DNA from 2 places in the Chromobacterium sp. FG89 genome. Region 1 is predicted to be linked to the other one. Evidence: riboswitches for the same ligand, from Rfam matches in the RefSeq annotation. Region 1 holds a riboswitch; the other holds the start of a gene.
What was found. Region 1 has a riboswitch for FMN ahead of ACODRW_RS10805 (class I SAM-dependent methyltransferase). Riboswitches for the same ligand answer to the same signal wherever they lie in the genome.

Region 1 (7,650 bases):
TACTTCCAGAACAATGAGCGCGAACAAAGCTACGCCTTGGAGCTGATCGAGCGGCTGAATCGGCAACAACTGGAACTGCCGGCCCATGTCTGGCGTCATTTGCGGCCGGCTTCCCAGTTCAACGGCGATCTGGTCTGCTATGCCCGCGGGGCAGATCGGGAATACCTGATGCTGGCCGATTGCACCGGACACGGCCTGACCGCGGCCATCAGCGCCATCCCGGCAGTGGAGTGCTTTTACGAACTGGCTCAGGCGCAAGCGGCCTTGGGCGACATCGCGGCGGCCATCAACGACAAACTGCACCGCCTGCTGCCCTCCGGGCGCTTCGTCGCCGGCATCCTCATCGGAATCGACGCGGCCGCGCAGTCCGTGCAGGTCTGGAACGGCGGCATTCCCTGCGCGCTGATGTTTGATCCGCAAGGGCGCAAGGTCAAGCAATTCCGTTCCGAGCACCCGCCCCTGGGCATTTTGGCGGCTAGACAGTTCGACCGTTCGCTGGAAACCAGCATGTTGAAGCCGGAGCATGCGCTGGTCGTCTGCTCGGACGGCATTACCGAGGCCCAGGCGGACAATGGCCAGATGTTTGGCCTGGAAGGCGTGATCAAGGCGGTGGAAGCCGGCTGGCCCGGACGGATCGGCAATACCGTATTGCAGGCGCTGCAGCGCCACCGCCAGAACGAAGCCATCTTGGACGACGCGTCCTTGCTGGTGGTGCATTCGCCATCGGTCCCAAACCAGCCTGAGGCCGATATCGGCTGCGCCGTGCCAAACCGCTCCCGCTGGCACGACGCCTGAGCGCCGCGCCTAGTCCTCCACCTCTCTCACATAGCGCACCAGCGCCTGCAAAAGCTGGGAGAAACGATGCGCGGCCAGATTCCCGTCCGAGGGCGTGAGCCAGGTGCTGCTGATTTCCAACTGAATGGCGGGCACGCCCAGCCGCGAAGCGAATTTGGCGATGGTCTGATGCTTGGACGCGGCGAAGTAGTTGTCGGAGACATTGAGTACGCCCTGCCCTCGCAAACGCTGCTCCAGCCGCTGTTGCAGCCAGGGCTTGCCCAGGAGCGAAGCCCCGTTCAAGGTGCCGAAGTCCACATCGTAAGGCCGGTAGGGATGGCTGCCGTGCAGGTCCAGCACCAGCAAGGGGCGCTGATCGGCGATCAAAGCCGCCAGCTTGCGTTTGAAGGCGTTGTCGTCTTCGTAATTGGGATCAGACGGCGAGGCGCGGGTGGTGTAGATCGCGGTGGCGCCGGCCAGTTGGTGCAGCATCGCCGCCAAGGCCGCGGTGCCGCCGCCGTCGGAGAAACGGTATTGCCCGTCGCGGAACGGGCTGGTGGCGTGCGGCGCGGTGACGATGATGGGACGCTTGCCCTCCAATACGGTAAACCACGGCTCGCCGTTTTGCGGCGGCCTGTCCTTGGCGGCGTCCGCCTCCTGCTGCAGCTTGATGGCCTCGACGATGTGGGCCGGTTCGATGACGGCCCGTTCCGGCGGGGTCTTGCCGACGGCGGGCGCCGTCGATAAGGCCAGAATCAGAATCCCCGCTACCCATCCGCTTCTCATCGCCCTCCTCCTGATTCTTGCCCGATCATTGCTGGACCGGGCATGCGCGGCTTGGTTCTAAGAACCTGTTTGCGATCTGCTACGCGTCGGCGATACGGCGTTGAAAACAGCCATGCCGTTTTTCAGCCGTTTTCGCCTTGCCGCGACTTGCGCGAGACTTTGAACAGGTTCGGGCCAGTCCGGCAAGGCCGCGCTAACGCGCCGGCTTTCGCGCGGAGAGCAGCAGCAGGGCCGGACGGCGCGCGTGCGGCCGCAAACCGTCCCGATGCGCCAGGGTCTGCGGGTCCGGCGCGGGCTCGCCCAGGTGAAGCAATTGGAAGCCGGCGTCCAGCAAGCCTTTCACATAGCTTTCCACCGTGCGGTGATGCTTGATCACGCCGTCGACGAACCAGCGGCTTGCGCGCGCATCTTGCTGAAAGTAGGCGTCCAGCGTCCAGTGCGATGGCTCGCCCGCCGCGTCCAGCGCCCAGCCCTGAGGGCTGGCCGTGCAAATCGGGTGCTCCACCGTCAGCGCGAACACGCCGCCGGGCCGCAGCGCGGCGAACACGCGCGCCGCCGCCGCCGCGTAATCCTCCACATAGTGCAGGGCCAGCGAGGACACGGCCAGATCATAGGCGGCGGCCGGAGGCTGAAAATCCTCGATGCCCGCGCAGCGGTATTGAATGGCGGGATCCTGAGTGCGCGCTCGCGCCTGTTCCAGCATGCGCTCGGACAAATCCACCGCGGTGACGCTGGCCGCGCCCTCGCCGCGCGCCCAGCGGGCGAAATCGCCGAAACCGCACCCCAGGTCCAGGATGTCGATGCCGGCCAGCGGCGGCAGCGCGTCGCGCAAGGCGGGCTGCTCCAGCACGCCGTTCAGCCCGGTGTCGCTGTCGCGCAAGGCTTGGTATTGGGAGAAAAAGACCGGATGGTCGTAGATGTTTTGCTGCATTGGGAAGCTCCGTAAAAAATCTAAGGAAAGCGCCCCAGGGCGGCGCGCGGCCATGCCGACGCGCAAAAGCGCGCCGGGCTCTCACGGCCTGGCGCGCGTCTTCTCTCATCCGGACTCTCACCGTCGGCTTCGGCTTCTCACCGAATCTGCTGACCCGCGCATCGTGGAAACGGCTGCGCGGCGCTCGCGGGCTCGTCGCCGGCATTCGCCGCGACATACCGCCGGTGGGGAATTTCACCCCGCCCTGAAGACCGGCACAGCATAAAGGCGGCGCGGAAGTTGGACAAGCCCCGCCCCATCGCGCATAGTCTGCGCATTCCAATTGCAATGGAGCGAAGCATGACCCCGAAGCTGCCGATCTGGCTGTTTTTTTGTTTGAGCGCCGGCGCGGCCGTCGCCGCGCCCACCCCGGCCGCCAAGAACGAGATCAACCATCTATTGGACTATCTGGCCCAATCCGGCTGCGAATTCAATCGCAACGGCAGTTGGTACGGCTCTAAAGAGGCCCGCGATCATCTAAACGACAAATACCAGTATCTGCTGAAAAAAGACTGGGTCAGCAACGCGGAAAGCTTCATCGAGCGCGCGGCCACCCAAAGCAGCATCAGCGGCAAGGCCTATCAGGTGCGTTGCGGCTCGGCGCAACCGGTGGCCAGCGCCGGCTGGCTGAAAGCGGAGCTGGGCCGCTACCGCCAGCGCAAATAAGCCGTTCCGCCGGCGTCCGGCCGGCAATCCAGGCCTGCCGGACCGCCACGCAGCTGTTATAATCGCCGCTTTCCTGTAATCCAGTGTTCTTTTCCCGATGACTGCTGCCCAGCTGCTGGCCCAACTCAAGGCCGACCTCCCCTCCTGCCTGATCCGCGACCGCCACGCCTTGCGCCGCAAACTGAGCGACGCCGCCGAGCGGCTGAAGAAAAACCAGCCCGCGGACAGGCAGCTGGCCGACATCCAGACGCAGATCGAGCGCTCCGCCGCCAAGGTGGCCGCGCGCCGCGCCCATCTGCCCAAGCCCGATTTCGACGACGCCTTGCCGGTCAACCAGAAACTGGCCGATATCAAAGCCGCCATCGACGGCCATCAGGTGGTGATCATCTGCGGCGAAACCGGCTCCGGCAAAACCACCCAGCTGCCCAAGATCTGCCTGGAGCTGGGCCGCGGCGTGCACGGCCTGATCGGCCACACCCAGCCGCGCCGGCTGGCCGCGCGCTCGGTGGCCAGCCGCATCGCCCAGGAACTGAAATCCACGCTGGGCGAGCATGTCGGCTTCAAGGTGCGCTTCACCGACAAGCTGTCGGACAAATCGGTGATCAAGCTGATGACCGACGGCATCATGCTGGCGGAAACCCAGACCGACCGTTACCTGGAAAACTACGACACCATCATCATCGACGAGGCGCATGAACGCAGCCTCAACATCGACTTCCTGCTGGGTTATCTGAAACAGCTGCTGCCGCGCCGGCCGGACCTGAAAGTGATCATCACCTCGGCCACCATCGACGCCGACCGCTTCTCCCGCCATTTCGACGGCGCGCCGGTGATCGAAGTCTCCGGCCGCACCTATCCGGTGGAAGTGCGTTACCGGCCGCTGGCGCAGCGCGACGAAGACGAGCGCGAAGTGGAGATGGAAGGCGCCATCGTCGACGCCGTCGACGAGCTGTCGCGCCAGGGCCCGGGCGATATGCTGGTCTTCCTGCCCGGCGAGCGCGAAATCCGCGAAACCGCGGAAAAACTGCGCAAATCCGGCATCCGCGGCTACGAAATCCTGCCTTTGTTCGCGCGCCTGTCCAACGAGGACCAGCAAAAGATCTTCAAGCCCTCCGGCGGCCGCCGCATCGTGCTGGCCACCAATGTGGCCGAAACCTCGCTGACGGTGCCGGGCATCAAATACGTGATCGACACCGGGCAGGCGCGCATCAACCGCTACAGCCCGCGCGCCAAGGTGGAACAGCTGCAAGTGGAGAAGATCTCCCAGGCGGCGGCGCGGCAGCGCGCCGGCCGTTGCGGCCGCGTCGAAGCCGGCATCTGCGTGCGCCTGTACGGCGAGGACGACTTCAATCAGCGTCCGGCCTTCACCGATCCGGAAATCGTCCGCTCCAACCTGGCCGCGGTCATCCTGCGCATGGCCGCGCTGCGGCTGGGCAAGGTGGACGCCTTCCCCTTCATCGAAGCGCCCAGCAGCCGGCTGATCGCCGATGGTTACCAGGTGCTGACCGAACTGGGCGCGGTGGACGACAAGGGGGAATTGACCAGCGTGGGCAAGGAGCTGGCGCGGATTCCGGTGGACCCGAAAGTGGGCCGCCTGCTGCTGGCCGGCCGCGACTTCGGCTGCGTGCGCGAAGTGCTGATCATCGCCGCCGCCTTGAGCGTGCAAGACCCGCGCGAACGCCCGTTCGAGGCGCGCGAGGCGGCCGAACGCGCGCAGGCGCGCTTCAACGACGAGAAGTCCGACTTCCTGTCCTTCCTGCACCTGTGGGACTTCTTCTCCGACGCGCTCAAGCACAAGAAATCCAACCGTCTGCTGATCAACACCTGCCACGAGCACTTCCTGTCCCATCTGCGCTTGCGCGAATGGCGCGAACTGCACGCGCAGCTGGCGGACATCGCCGGCGAGCTGGGCCTGATCAAGCGCGAACAGGCGCACGCCGACGCCGAGCAGCCGGACGCGCAGATGACGCAGAAAAAGCGCCAGCAGCTGGACGCCGTCGCTTATGAAAACCTGCACAAGGCGCTGGTGACCGGCCTGATCGGCAATCTGGGCATGAAAAACCAGGAAGGCGACGATTACCAAGGCACCCGCGGCGTCAACTTCCACGTCTTCCCCGGCTCCGGCCTGAAAAAGGCCAAGCCCAAATGGCTGGTGGCGGCGGAACTGGTGGAAACCACCCGCCTCTACGCCCGCTGCGTGGCCAAGATCGAGCCGGAATGGGTGGAAAAGCTGGCGCCGCACCTGGTCAAATACCATTACTTCGACCCGCACTGGGAGAAGAGCCGCGACGAGGTGGTGGCCAGCGAACGCGTCACCCTGTACGGCCTGACCCTGGTGCCGCGCCGGCCGGTCAGCTACGGCCGCATCGCGCCGGAAGAAGCGCGCGAGCTGTTCATCCGCGGCGCGCTGGTGAATATGGACTACGTCAGCAACGCGCCCTTCTTCCAGCGCAATCAGCAATTGATCCGCGAAGTGGAGCAGCTGGAGCACAAGGCGCGGCGTCAGGACGTGCTGGTGGACGAAGAGGCGCTGTTCGCCTTCTACAGCGAACGGATTCCGGCCGAGGTGGTGGACGCCGCCAGCTTCGAGGCCTGGCGCAAGGAGGCGGAAAAGACCGAAGCCAAGCTCTTGCACCTGACGCGCGAAGAACTGATGCGCCACGCCGCGCAACATGTCACCGAAAACCAGTTCCCGGAATGGCTGGAGCTGGAAGACGGCCGCCTCAAGCTGCGCTACCGCTTCGAACCCAACCACCCGCTGGACGGCGTCACCCTGGACGTGCCGCTGGCCATCCTCAACCGCCTGCAGCCGGCCGCCTTCGAATGGCTGGTGCCCGGCATGGTGCGCGAGAAGCTACAACAGCTGATCAAGGGCCTGCCCAAGCAGATCCGCCGCTGCTGCGTGCCGGTGCCGGACTTCGTCACCCGCTTCCTCAGCGTCAATCCGGATCAACAGCAGCCGATCGCGCCGCAGCTGGCGCGCTTCATCCTGCGCGAAACCGGCGGCGTCAAAGTGGACATCGACGATTTCCGCGCCCAGGAGCTGCCGGCCCATCTGCTGTTCAACTTCCGCGTCATTGACGACGGCAAGCAGGAAATCGGCCTGGGCCGCGATCTGCTGGCGCTGCAAAAGCAGTTCGGCCAGGCCGCCCAGCTGACCTTCCGCGACACCAGCGCGGAGTTCGAGCGCGACGAAGTCAGCAGCTGGGACTTTGGCGAACTGCCGGAAAGCATTCAGTTCGCCCGCGGCCGCCAGCAGCTGACCGGCTACCCGGCGCTGACGCTGGAGCAGGACAAGGTGGCGATCCGCCTGTTCGACACCCAGTTGATGGCCGAGCGCCATCACCGTCAGGGCGTGATCCGGCTGCTGCAGCTGCAGCTCAAGGAACAGATGAAGCAGCTGTCCAAGGGCCTGCCCGGCATGACCCAGCTGGGCTTGCAACTGCGCGCGGTGGCCAATGTCGACGAATTGCTGGCCGACGCCATCGCCTGCATCTGCGACCGCGCCTTCATCGGCGACGACGCGCTGCCGCGCAATGAGAAAGCCTTCAACGAGCAGAAAACCCGCGCCCGCACCCGGCTGCCGGCCGTCAACCAGGCGGTGACCCAGTACCTGGGCCAGGTGGCGTCGGAATACGGCCCGCTCAGCGTCAAGATGCAGAAGCACAAGCTGGGCTACGAGTTGCAGCAGCAATTGGCCAAGCTGGTTTACAAGGGCTTCCTGGCCGCCACGCCGTGGAGCCAGCTGCCTCACCTGCCGCGCTATATGCGCGCGATGGGCTTGCGCATGGACAAGCAGCCGGCCAACCCGCAGCGCGACGGCCAGCGCGGCGCGGAAATCCGCGACCTATGGCAGAAATGGGAAACCCGGGTGGCCGAGGACAATGAAGCCGAAGGCGCGTCCCAGGCGCTGCTGGATTTCCGCTGGCAGATCGAGGAACTGCGCGTCAGCCTGTTCGCCCAGGAGCTGAAAACGCCGTATCCGGTGTCCGCCAAGCGGCTGTTGAAGCTGTGGAGCGAACTACCGCGCTAATGCTCGCCAGACCTTGAACTGGCTCGCCCTGGCATGAGAAAACGGCGGCGTCTTTATCGACGCCGCCGTTTTTCTATGCGCGCTTCAATGCACCGGATGGGACAAGCCCGGCCTATCCCCCCAGGCCAGCAGGAACAAGCCCATCGCCAGCCCCACCAGGCAGAAAATCATCAGATAGCCGGCCAGCGCCAGCGAGCTGGCCTCCATCCACACCGACAGCAAGACCGGCGTGAAGCCGCCCACCACCGCGTAAGCCACATTGTAGGAAAACGACAGGCCGCTGAAGCGGATGGGAGCCGGGAAGGCGCGCACCATCAGAAAAGGCACCGCGCCGACAATGCCGGCGAAAAAGCCGGTCAGCGTGTACAGCGGGCGCAAGCAGCTCACGTCATGCCCCATGGTCTGGTAAAAACACCAGCTG
Region 2 (7,650 bases), on a different contig from region 1:
GCGTTGGCGCCGGTGAACGAGCCTTTTTCATGGCCGAACAGCTCGCTTTCCAGCAGATTGTCCGGAATCGCCCCGCAGTTGACCGCGATGAAGGGCTGGCCGGCGCGCGGGCTGGCTAGGTGGATGGCCTTGGCCAGCACTTCCTTGCCGGTGCCGCTTTCGCCTCGCAGGAGCACGCTGGCGCCGGTGGCGGCGACCATGCGGGCCTCGGCCAGCAGTTCCTCCATCGCCGGGCTGCGGCTGACCAGGCCGGAGCGCCAGCCGGCCGCGGCCTGATCGACCGCGCGTCCGGGGCCCGCCAGCGATAGCCCTTGGGCCACCTTGTCCAGCAGCGCCTTGCCGTCGAAGGGTTTGACCAGATAGCCGAACACGCCGCGGCTGACCGCTTCCACGGCGTCCGGCACCGTGCCGTGGGCGGTCAGCAGAATCACCGGCATCGCGGGGTAGCGTTGGCGGACTTGTTCAAACAGCTCCAGACCATCCATGCCGGGCAGGCGCCAGTCCGTCAGCAGCAAGTCGGCGCGGCGGGCCGCCAGCGCGTTCAAGGCCGCTTCGGCGCTGTCCAGCGCTTCGACCTCGTAGCCGGCGGCGCCGAGGCGAAGGCCGAGCAAGCGCAACAGATCGGGATCGTCGTCCACCAAGACGATGCGGGCGATGGCGCTCATGGCTGGCCTCCTTTGGTTTTGCTGGGTTTCAGCTGGAGTTCGCGCTCGACTTCGCGCAAGGCGTTGAGCTTGCCGTTCAAGTCGTCGTAGCGTTTTTGCAGATCGCGGTTCTGCGCCTGCTGTCGTTCCAGCGCTTCCGCCAGCTTGCGTCTTTCCTGCAGCTGTTGAAGCGGCAGCCGCGCAAGACCCTGGCTGGCCGGGTCCAGATTATCGGTTTTGGCGAGCAGACTTTCCAATTGGGCCTGCAGTTTTTGCACATCGGCGCGGCTCTCCGCCGTCTGCGCCTGTTGCAGCAGAGTCAGCAAGCGGGCGCTGCCGCAGCTTTCCCTTCCGGCCAGGCTCAGCGCCTGGATTTCCCGCGTCTGGCTCAGCAGCAGCAGGATCTGGTTGGCGTCCGGGCAACGGATGATGGGCGCGGCGGGCACGGCGACCGGCTGGCCTTGATGAGCGCAGGCGCTCAGGGCCAGCAGGCCGCACAGCCAAAGCAGCCGGCGCGCGTTGAGAGCCCAAAAGCGAGATGTCTTCATGTCTTGTTCTCCGGTTCCGGCCACTGCAGGCGGAAGCAGGCGCCGGCCTGAGGTTTGGATTCCAGCGTCAGTTCGCCGCGCATCAATTGGGCGAAGCCGCGCGCCATCGCCAGGCCTAGCCCGGTGCCGGGCAGTTCGCCTGGCGGCGGCGAGCCGCTCCAGAACGGTTCGAAAATTTTTTCCCGATAGGCGTCCGGCACTCCGGGGCCTTGATCGCGGATTTCCAGCCAGACGCCGCCGGCGTCGCGGCCGTGGCGCAGGCTCAAGGCGCTGCCGGCGGGGCTGTGGCGGATGGCGTTGATCAATAGATTGTCCAGAATGGTTTCCACTTTGGAGCGGTCGCCGTTGACCCGATCCGCATCGCCCAGGACGTCGGCGGCAAGGCGTTTGGCCTGCAATAGCGGACGGCTGGCCTGCAGCCGCTCCGCAATCAGCGCCGGCAGATCGAAGGTTTCCACGGTCAGCGTCTCGGACAGCCATTGGCCGGCATCATAGCGCAATAAGGCTTCCACGCGCTGACGCAGGGTTTGCGCATTGTTTTGCAGGATGGCGACGATCTCCTGCTGCTGCGCGGACAGCTGTCCTATCACTTCTTCGCGCAGCAGCGCGGCGGCTTCGTGGATGGCGGCCAGCGGCGTTTTCAGCTCATGGGACGCTTGGCGGAAGAAACGGCCTTTCTGTTCTTCCAGCGCCGCCAGCCGGCGGTCTAGCTGGGCCAGCTCGCGCGCCAGACGCTGCAGGTCGGCGGGGCCGGACTGGCGCCAGTCCTGCAGCCGCGCCCCGTCGCTCATCCGCGCGATCTTGGCTTGCAGCTTGCGCAGCGGCCAGCTGATCAACAAGGTCATCGCCAGCGCCAGCGCCAGCGCGGAGGCCAGCGACAGCCAGGCCAGACGGTCGGCGGTACGGCGCATTTCCGTGATCGAGTCCTGCCATTGGCGCTGGCTTTGTTCCAGTTGGCGGTTGATCAATTGGCCTTGCGCGGTCAGGTGCAGGTCCAGCTGGCGGAACAAGCGGTCGCGTTGCGCGCCGGCGCGCGCCGGCAGGGCCTGGAGTTGCGGCTGGATCGCCAGAATGGCCCGGGCGCTGAGCGTCAACTCGTCGTCGTCGCCGCGTTGCAATTTGCGTTGCGCTAGCTCGATCTCCTGCCAGGCGCCGGCGGCGGTTTTGGCCAGCACGCGGTCTTTCAGGATTTGAGCCTGGCGGGTGGCGCGTTCGAATTGAATGGATTGCTCGCGCGACACGCGGTTGGCGTCCAGCCATTCCTTGGCTTGCTCCTGATGCGAGCGCAGCGTGGAGGCGGCGTGTCCCAGCTCGTTGCGCAGCTGGATCAGCACGGCCGAGGGCACGACGGCGACGATCAGAAAGCTGGCCAGCAACAGGCTGCGGAATGAAACGAAACGAAGCATGATGGGGTCGGCGTCGACGCCGCGGGCGCAGGCCCGCGGCTAAGGGCAAAGATCAAGCAGACAGCGGAGCGGCAGCTAAGTTCTGGCGGGAAATCCATTCAGCCAGTTCGGCCACGCTCAGAACGGGCAGCGCGTGCGTTTGAGCGTAGTCCGCGATTTGCGCGCCGCGCATCATGCTGCCGTCGGGGTTCATCAGCTCGCAGAGCACGCCGGCGGGCTGGAAGCCGGCCAGGCGCGCCAGTTCCACCGCGGCCTCGGTATGGCCTCGGCGGCTCAGCACACCGCCGGCGGCGGCCACCAGCGGGAAGACATGGCCGGGGCTGACCACGTCGCCCGCCTGCGCCTGCGGGTGGACGGCGGCCTGGATGGTGCGCACCCGGTCGGCGGCGGACACGCCGGTGGACACGCCCTGGGCGGCTTCTATGCTGACGGTGAAGGCGGTGCCGTAGCGGCTGCCGTTGCGTTGCGTCATCGGCGGCAATTGCAGTCGGGCGGCGTGCTCGGCGGTCAGGCACAGGCAGACGATGCCGCTGCAATCGCGGATTAGACGCGCCATTTCGGCCTCGCTCAGCGCGTCGGCGGCCAGGATCAGGTCGGCCTCGTTCTCGCGGTCGTGATCATCGGGAACGATGACTGGCAGGCCGCTGCGCAAGGCGTTCAGCGCCGCCTCTACGCGTTGGGACAAGATGTCGGGGTGTGTGGCGATACTCATGGAAACGGTCCTCGGGTCGTTTGAGAAACAGGTTCCAGGGCGTGAAAAGGGCCGGCGCAAGCCAACCCGCGCGCACTAGCGCGCAGCGAACACGCCGCGGCCGCGCGTAGCGCGGCAGGCGGCCATGTCGTCTTCTCTCATCCGGACTATTACCGTCGGCTCTGGCCTGTCACCAGATCTGCTGACCTTCCGCTGGGAAGCGGAAGCGCTCGCGGGCTCGATCTTGCGATCATACCGCCGGTGGGGAATTGCACCCCGCCCTGAAGACGTTGCGTTGGCCCGCGATGATGGGCGGGCCAGCGGCGATTATAGCGCGGTGGTAAGATTGGGCATTCGTTTTTTTGGCCGGCGGCTGACACCATGATTGAAACCGACAACCTGTACGGCGGCGCGCCCGAGCCGCGCATCGTCACCCAGCAAAGCCTGTCCAGCCAGGAGGAGGCGCTGGAGCGCGCCTTGCGGCCCAAGCAGCTGGACGAGTACGTCGGCCAGAAGAAGGCGCGCGAACAGCTGGAGATCTTCATCGAAGCGGCCAAGCGCCGCAGCGAAGCGCTGGACCACGTGCTGCTGTTCGGCCCGCCCGGCTTGGGCAAGACCACGCTGGCGCACATCGTCGCCCGCGAAATGGGGGTGAATTTGCGCCAGACCTCGGGGCCGGTGCTGGAGCGGGCGGGCGATCTGGCCGCCTTGCTGACCAATCTGGAGCCGCACGATGTGCTGTTCATCGACGAGATCCACCGGCTGAGCCCGGTGGTGGAGGAAATCCTCTATCCGGCGCTGGAGGATTATCAGATCGACATCATGATAGGCGAGGGGCCGGCGGCGCGTTCGGTCAAGATCGATCTGCCGCCGTTCACCCTGGTGGGAGCCACCACCCGCGCCGGCATGCTGACCAATCCGCTGCGCGACCGTTTCGGCATCGTCGCGCGGCTGGAGTTCTACAACGCGGAGGAACTGACCCGCATCGTCAGCCGTTCCGCCGGCTTGTTGAACGTCAAGCTGGCCGACGACGGCGCGTTCGAAGTGGCGCGCCGCAGCCGCGGCACGCCGCGCATCGCCAACCGGCTGCTGCGCCGGGTGCGGGATTACGCCGAGGTCCGGGCCGACGGGGTGGTCAGCGCCCAGGTGGCGGACGCCGCGCTGGCGATGCTGGACGTGGACCCGGCCGGCCTGGACGTCATGGACCGCAAACTGCTGCAGGCCATTCTGGAGAAGTTCTCCGGCGGGCCGGTGGGGCTGGACAACGTCGCGGCCGCCATCGGCGAATCCACCGACACCATAGAAGACGTGATCGAGCCCTTCCTGATTCAGCAAGGCTATCTGCAGCGCACTCCGCGCGGCCGGATGGCGACGGCGTTGGCCTATCAGCACTTTGGGCTGCCGTTGCGGGATTGACGCGCCGGCCGGCGCTGTCGCTTGCGCGCAGCAGCATGGCCATCCCTTGATCGCCGCCGCCGCCGCGCGGGCGTACAATGCCTGCTTTCACGCATTCCGCTGCGGCGGGGGATGATTATGTTCTACGCTTTGTTCGGCCTGACCTTGGCGGTGGCGATCGCCACTTCGATTTTCACCGCGCGCTTTTTCGATCCGGCGGTCAACAAGATTCTGGCGCGAGTCCTGGGACGGGATTTGACCGATGCCTGGCGCAAGTACATTTTCTTCGCCATCGTGGTCACCGGCGTGTCCGGCGGCGTGCGGCAGTGGGCGCTGGAGAAGTACCTGCCGCCGGCGGCGGGCAAGGGCAGCACGGTGATGGAGCTGACCGGCGAACGCTGGTTGCTGGAGCTGTTCAATACCTTCATCGACACCCTGCGCTCGATTGCCTGGGTGATGTTGTTGTTCTTCCTGTGCGCGATGCTGGCCTATGTGATCATGAAGGCGGTGGAGATGCGCAAAGGCGAGCAGGCCTCCGACGAATGAAAAAATCCCGGTCATGGACCGGGATTTTTCTTTGAAGCGCGGCGCGGCTCAGCGGCCGATCTTGATTTGCGACCACAAGCGGTTCAGATCGCGCCGGGATTTCACGTCCAGATCTTTCAGCGCCACGTATTTGCCCTTGGCCGGCTCCAGCATGATCACCGGATTGGCCTTGATCTGCGGTTTGAAGAAGGCCTCGGCCGCCTTGACCGGATTGGTTGCGCCGATCTGGTTGGAAATCTCGGCGGCGTTCTTGCCGTCCAGCATGAAATTGATGAAGCGGTGCGCCAGGTCCGGACGCGGGGCGTCCTTCAACACCACCATATTATCCACCGCCAGGATATTGCCTTCTTTCTGCGGCTGGTAAGCCAGCTTGAACGGGCGTTTGGCGTGCTGCGCGTCCTGCTGCGCCTGGAACAGATCGTTGGAATAGCCGTGTGCCACCCAGATATTGCCGACGGTCAGCTCTTTGATATAGCTCTGGTTGTTGAAGGCGGCCCAATAGGGCTTGGCTTTGCGGATCACGCCGGCCGCGGCCTTCCAGTCTGCTGGCTGGACGGAGTTGGCGTCCTTGCCCAGATAGAGCAGGGCGGCGGACATCAGTTCGCGCTGAGAATCCAGCACGGTGACTCTGCCCTTGATCTTGGCCAGCACCGCGGGATCGAAGATCAGCGCCCAGCTGTTGGCCTGCGGCAGCACGCCGGCTTTTTGCAACTGGGTTTCGTTGTAGCCTAGCAAGGTCAGCGACACCACGGTGGGCGCGGCCACCTTGTTGCCGGCGTCGAACGGCGCGTTCAAGTTCAGATAGCCGGCATTGAGGTTTTTCCAGTTGGGCAGCAGCGCCTTGTTCAGCGGCTGGGTCTTGCCCTGCTTGATCAGCGTGCTGACGGCGAAGGCGGTGGGAAACACCATGTCGTAGCCTTTGGCGCCGGCGGCCAGCTTGGCCAGCATTTCCTCGTTGTCCCCGTAATAGTCCTGCACCAGCCTGCATTTGCACGATTGTTCGAAACGCTTGGCGGTGTCTGCGGACAAGGCGTTGTTCCAGTTGTAGATATGGAGTACGTCCTCGGCCATTGCCGAGCCCCAAGTCAGAGCCAGAAGCGCCGAAAGGGCCAGCTTTTTCATACGCGTGAATCCTTAAGTTCAAAGAATGGGAGGGTAAAAAGGGAAGCGGAGCGAAGGCGTCGCGGCGCCTCCGCCTCCTTCACAGCGCGACCATATTGTCGCGATGGATCAGTTCAGGTTCGATCATATAGCCGAGCGCGGCCTCGATCTCGCGGGTGGGTTTTTGCATGATGGTGCGGGCTTCGCTGGAGCTGTAGTTGACCAGGCCGCGCGCCACTTCCTTGCCTTCCTGATCGACGCAGGCCACCGCCTCGCCGCGCAGGAAATCGCCTTCCACTGCGCAAACGCCGATAGGCAGCAGGCTGGTGCCGCGTTCCCGCACCGCCAGCGCCGCGCCGGCGTCCAGCACCAGACGGCCGGACAGCTTCAGATGATCCGCCAGCCATTGCTTGCGCGCCGCCATGCGGCTAGTGGGCGGCAGCAACTGGGTGCCGATGCCTTCGCCGTCCGCCAGGCGCGACAGCACTTGATGCTCGCGGCCGCAGGCGATCACGGTGGCCGCGCCGCTGCGCGCCGCGCGCTTGGCGGCGAGAATCTTGGTGATCATGCCGCCGGTGCCCACGCTGGAACCGGCGCCGCCGGCCATCTCTTCCAGCCGGGCCTCGCCGGCGACGGCTTCGTGGATGAATTCCGCGTCCGGGTGTTTGCGCGGGTCCGCGCTGTACAGGCCTTGCTGATCGGTGAGAATGATCAGCGCGTCGGCCTCGATCAGATTGGTCACCAGCGCGCCCAGGGTGTCGTTGTCGCCGAAGCGGATTTCGTCGGTGACGACGGTGTCGTTCTCGTTGATGATGGGCACCGCGTTCAGGTTCAACAGGCTGGTCAGCGTGGAGCGGGCGTTCAGGTAACGGGTGCGGTCGGCCAGGTCCTCGTGGGTCAGCAGGATTTGCGCGGTTTGCAGGCCAAAGCCGCGGAAGGCGGTTTCGTAGGCCTGGCACAGGCCCATCTGGCCGACCGCCGCCGCGGCCTGCAATTCGTGCACGCCCTTGGGGCGCACGGTCCAGCCCAAGCGTTGGCAGCCCTCGGCGATTGCGCCGCTGGAAACCAGCACCACCTGTTTGCCGCGCCGCTTCAGCTCGGCGATCTCCGCGGCCCAGCGATCAAGCGCCGCCCTGTCCAGGCCCTTGCCGTCATTGGTGACGAGACTGGAACCCACCTTGACCACAATCCGGTCTGCGGCGTGAATAACCGAGCGCATCCAAAACTCCATAAGTCGAAAACGATAGATGCGGGGGAGTGTACCCGAAAAAACGGGGGGCGGACCGTCTCCAGCGGCGAGGGCGTCCGCCGGCGGCCAA

Region 2: another riboswitch for FMN. It lies ahead of ribB (3,4-dihydroxy-2-butanone-4-phosphate synthase); the one in region 1 lies ahead of ACODRW_RS10805 (class I SAM-dependent methyltransferase).

The regions. Positions count from the first base shown of each region.
Region 1 covers NZ_JBMDIQ010000009.1:24,929-32,578, reverse strand. Annotated here, with positions in the region: gene ACODRW_RS10815 (SpoIIE family protein phosphatase) at 1-795, shown strand, start outside; gene ACODRW_RS10810 (N-formylglutamate amidohydrolase) at 805-1,560, opposite strand; gene ACODRW_RS10805 (class I SAM-dependent methyltransferase) at 1,754-2,491, opposite strand; FMN riboswitch at 2,585-2,747, opposite strand; gene ACODRW_RS10800 (YfeK family protein) at 2,831-3,196, shown strand; gene hrpA (ATP-dependent RNA helicase HrpA) at 3,294-7,229, shown strand; gene ACODRW_RS10790 (MFS transporter) at 7,314-7,650, opposite strand, start outside.
Region 2 covers NZ_JBMDIQ010000033.1:13,750-21,399, reverse strand. Annotated here, with positions in the region: gene ACODRW_RS22585 (sigma 54-interacting transcriptional regulator) at 1-665, opposite strand, end outside; gene ACODRW_RS22580 (hypothetical protein) at 662-1,192, opposite strand; gene ACODRW_RS22575 (sensor histidine kinase) at 1,189-2,598, opposite strand; gene ribB (3,4-dihydroxy-2-butanone-4-phosphate synthase) at 2,651-3,310, opposite strand; FMN riboswitch at 3,436-3,582, opposite strand; gene ruvB (Holliday junction branch migration DNA helicase RuvB) at 3,671-4,705, shown strand; gene ACODRW_RS22560 (hypothetical protein) at 4,823-5,230, shown strand; gene ACODRW_RS22555 (ABC transporter substrate-binding protein) at 5,279-6,352, opposite strand; gene proB (glutamate 5-kinase) at 6,432-7,550, opposite strand.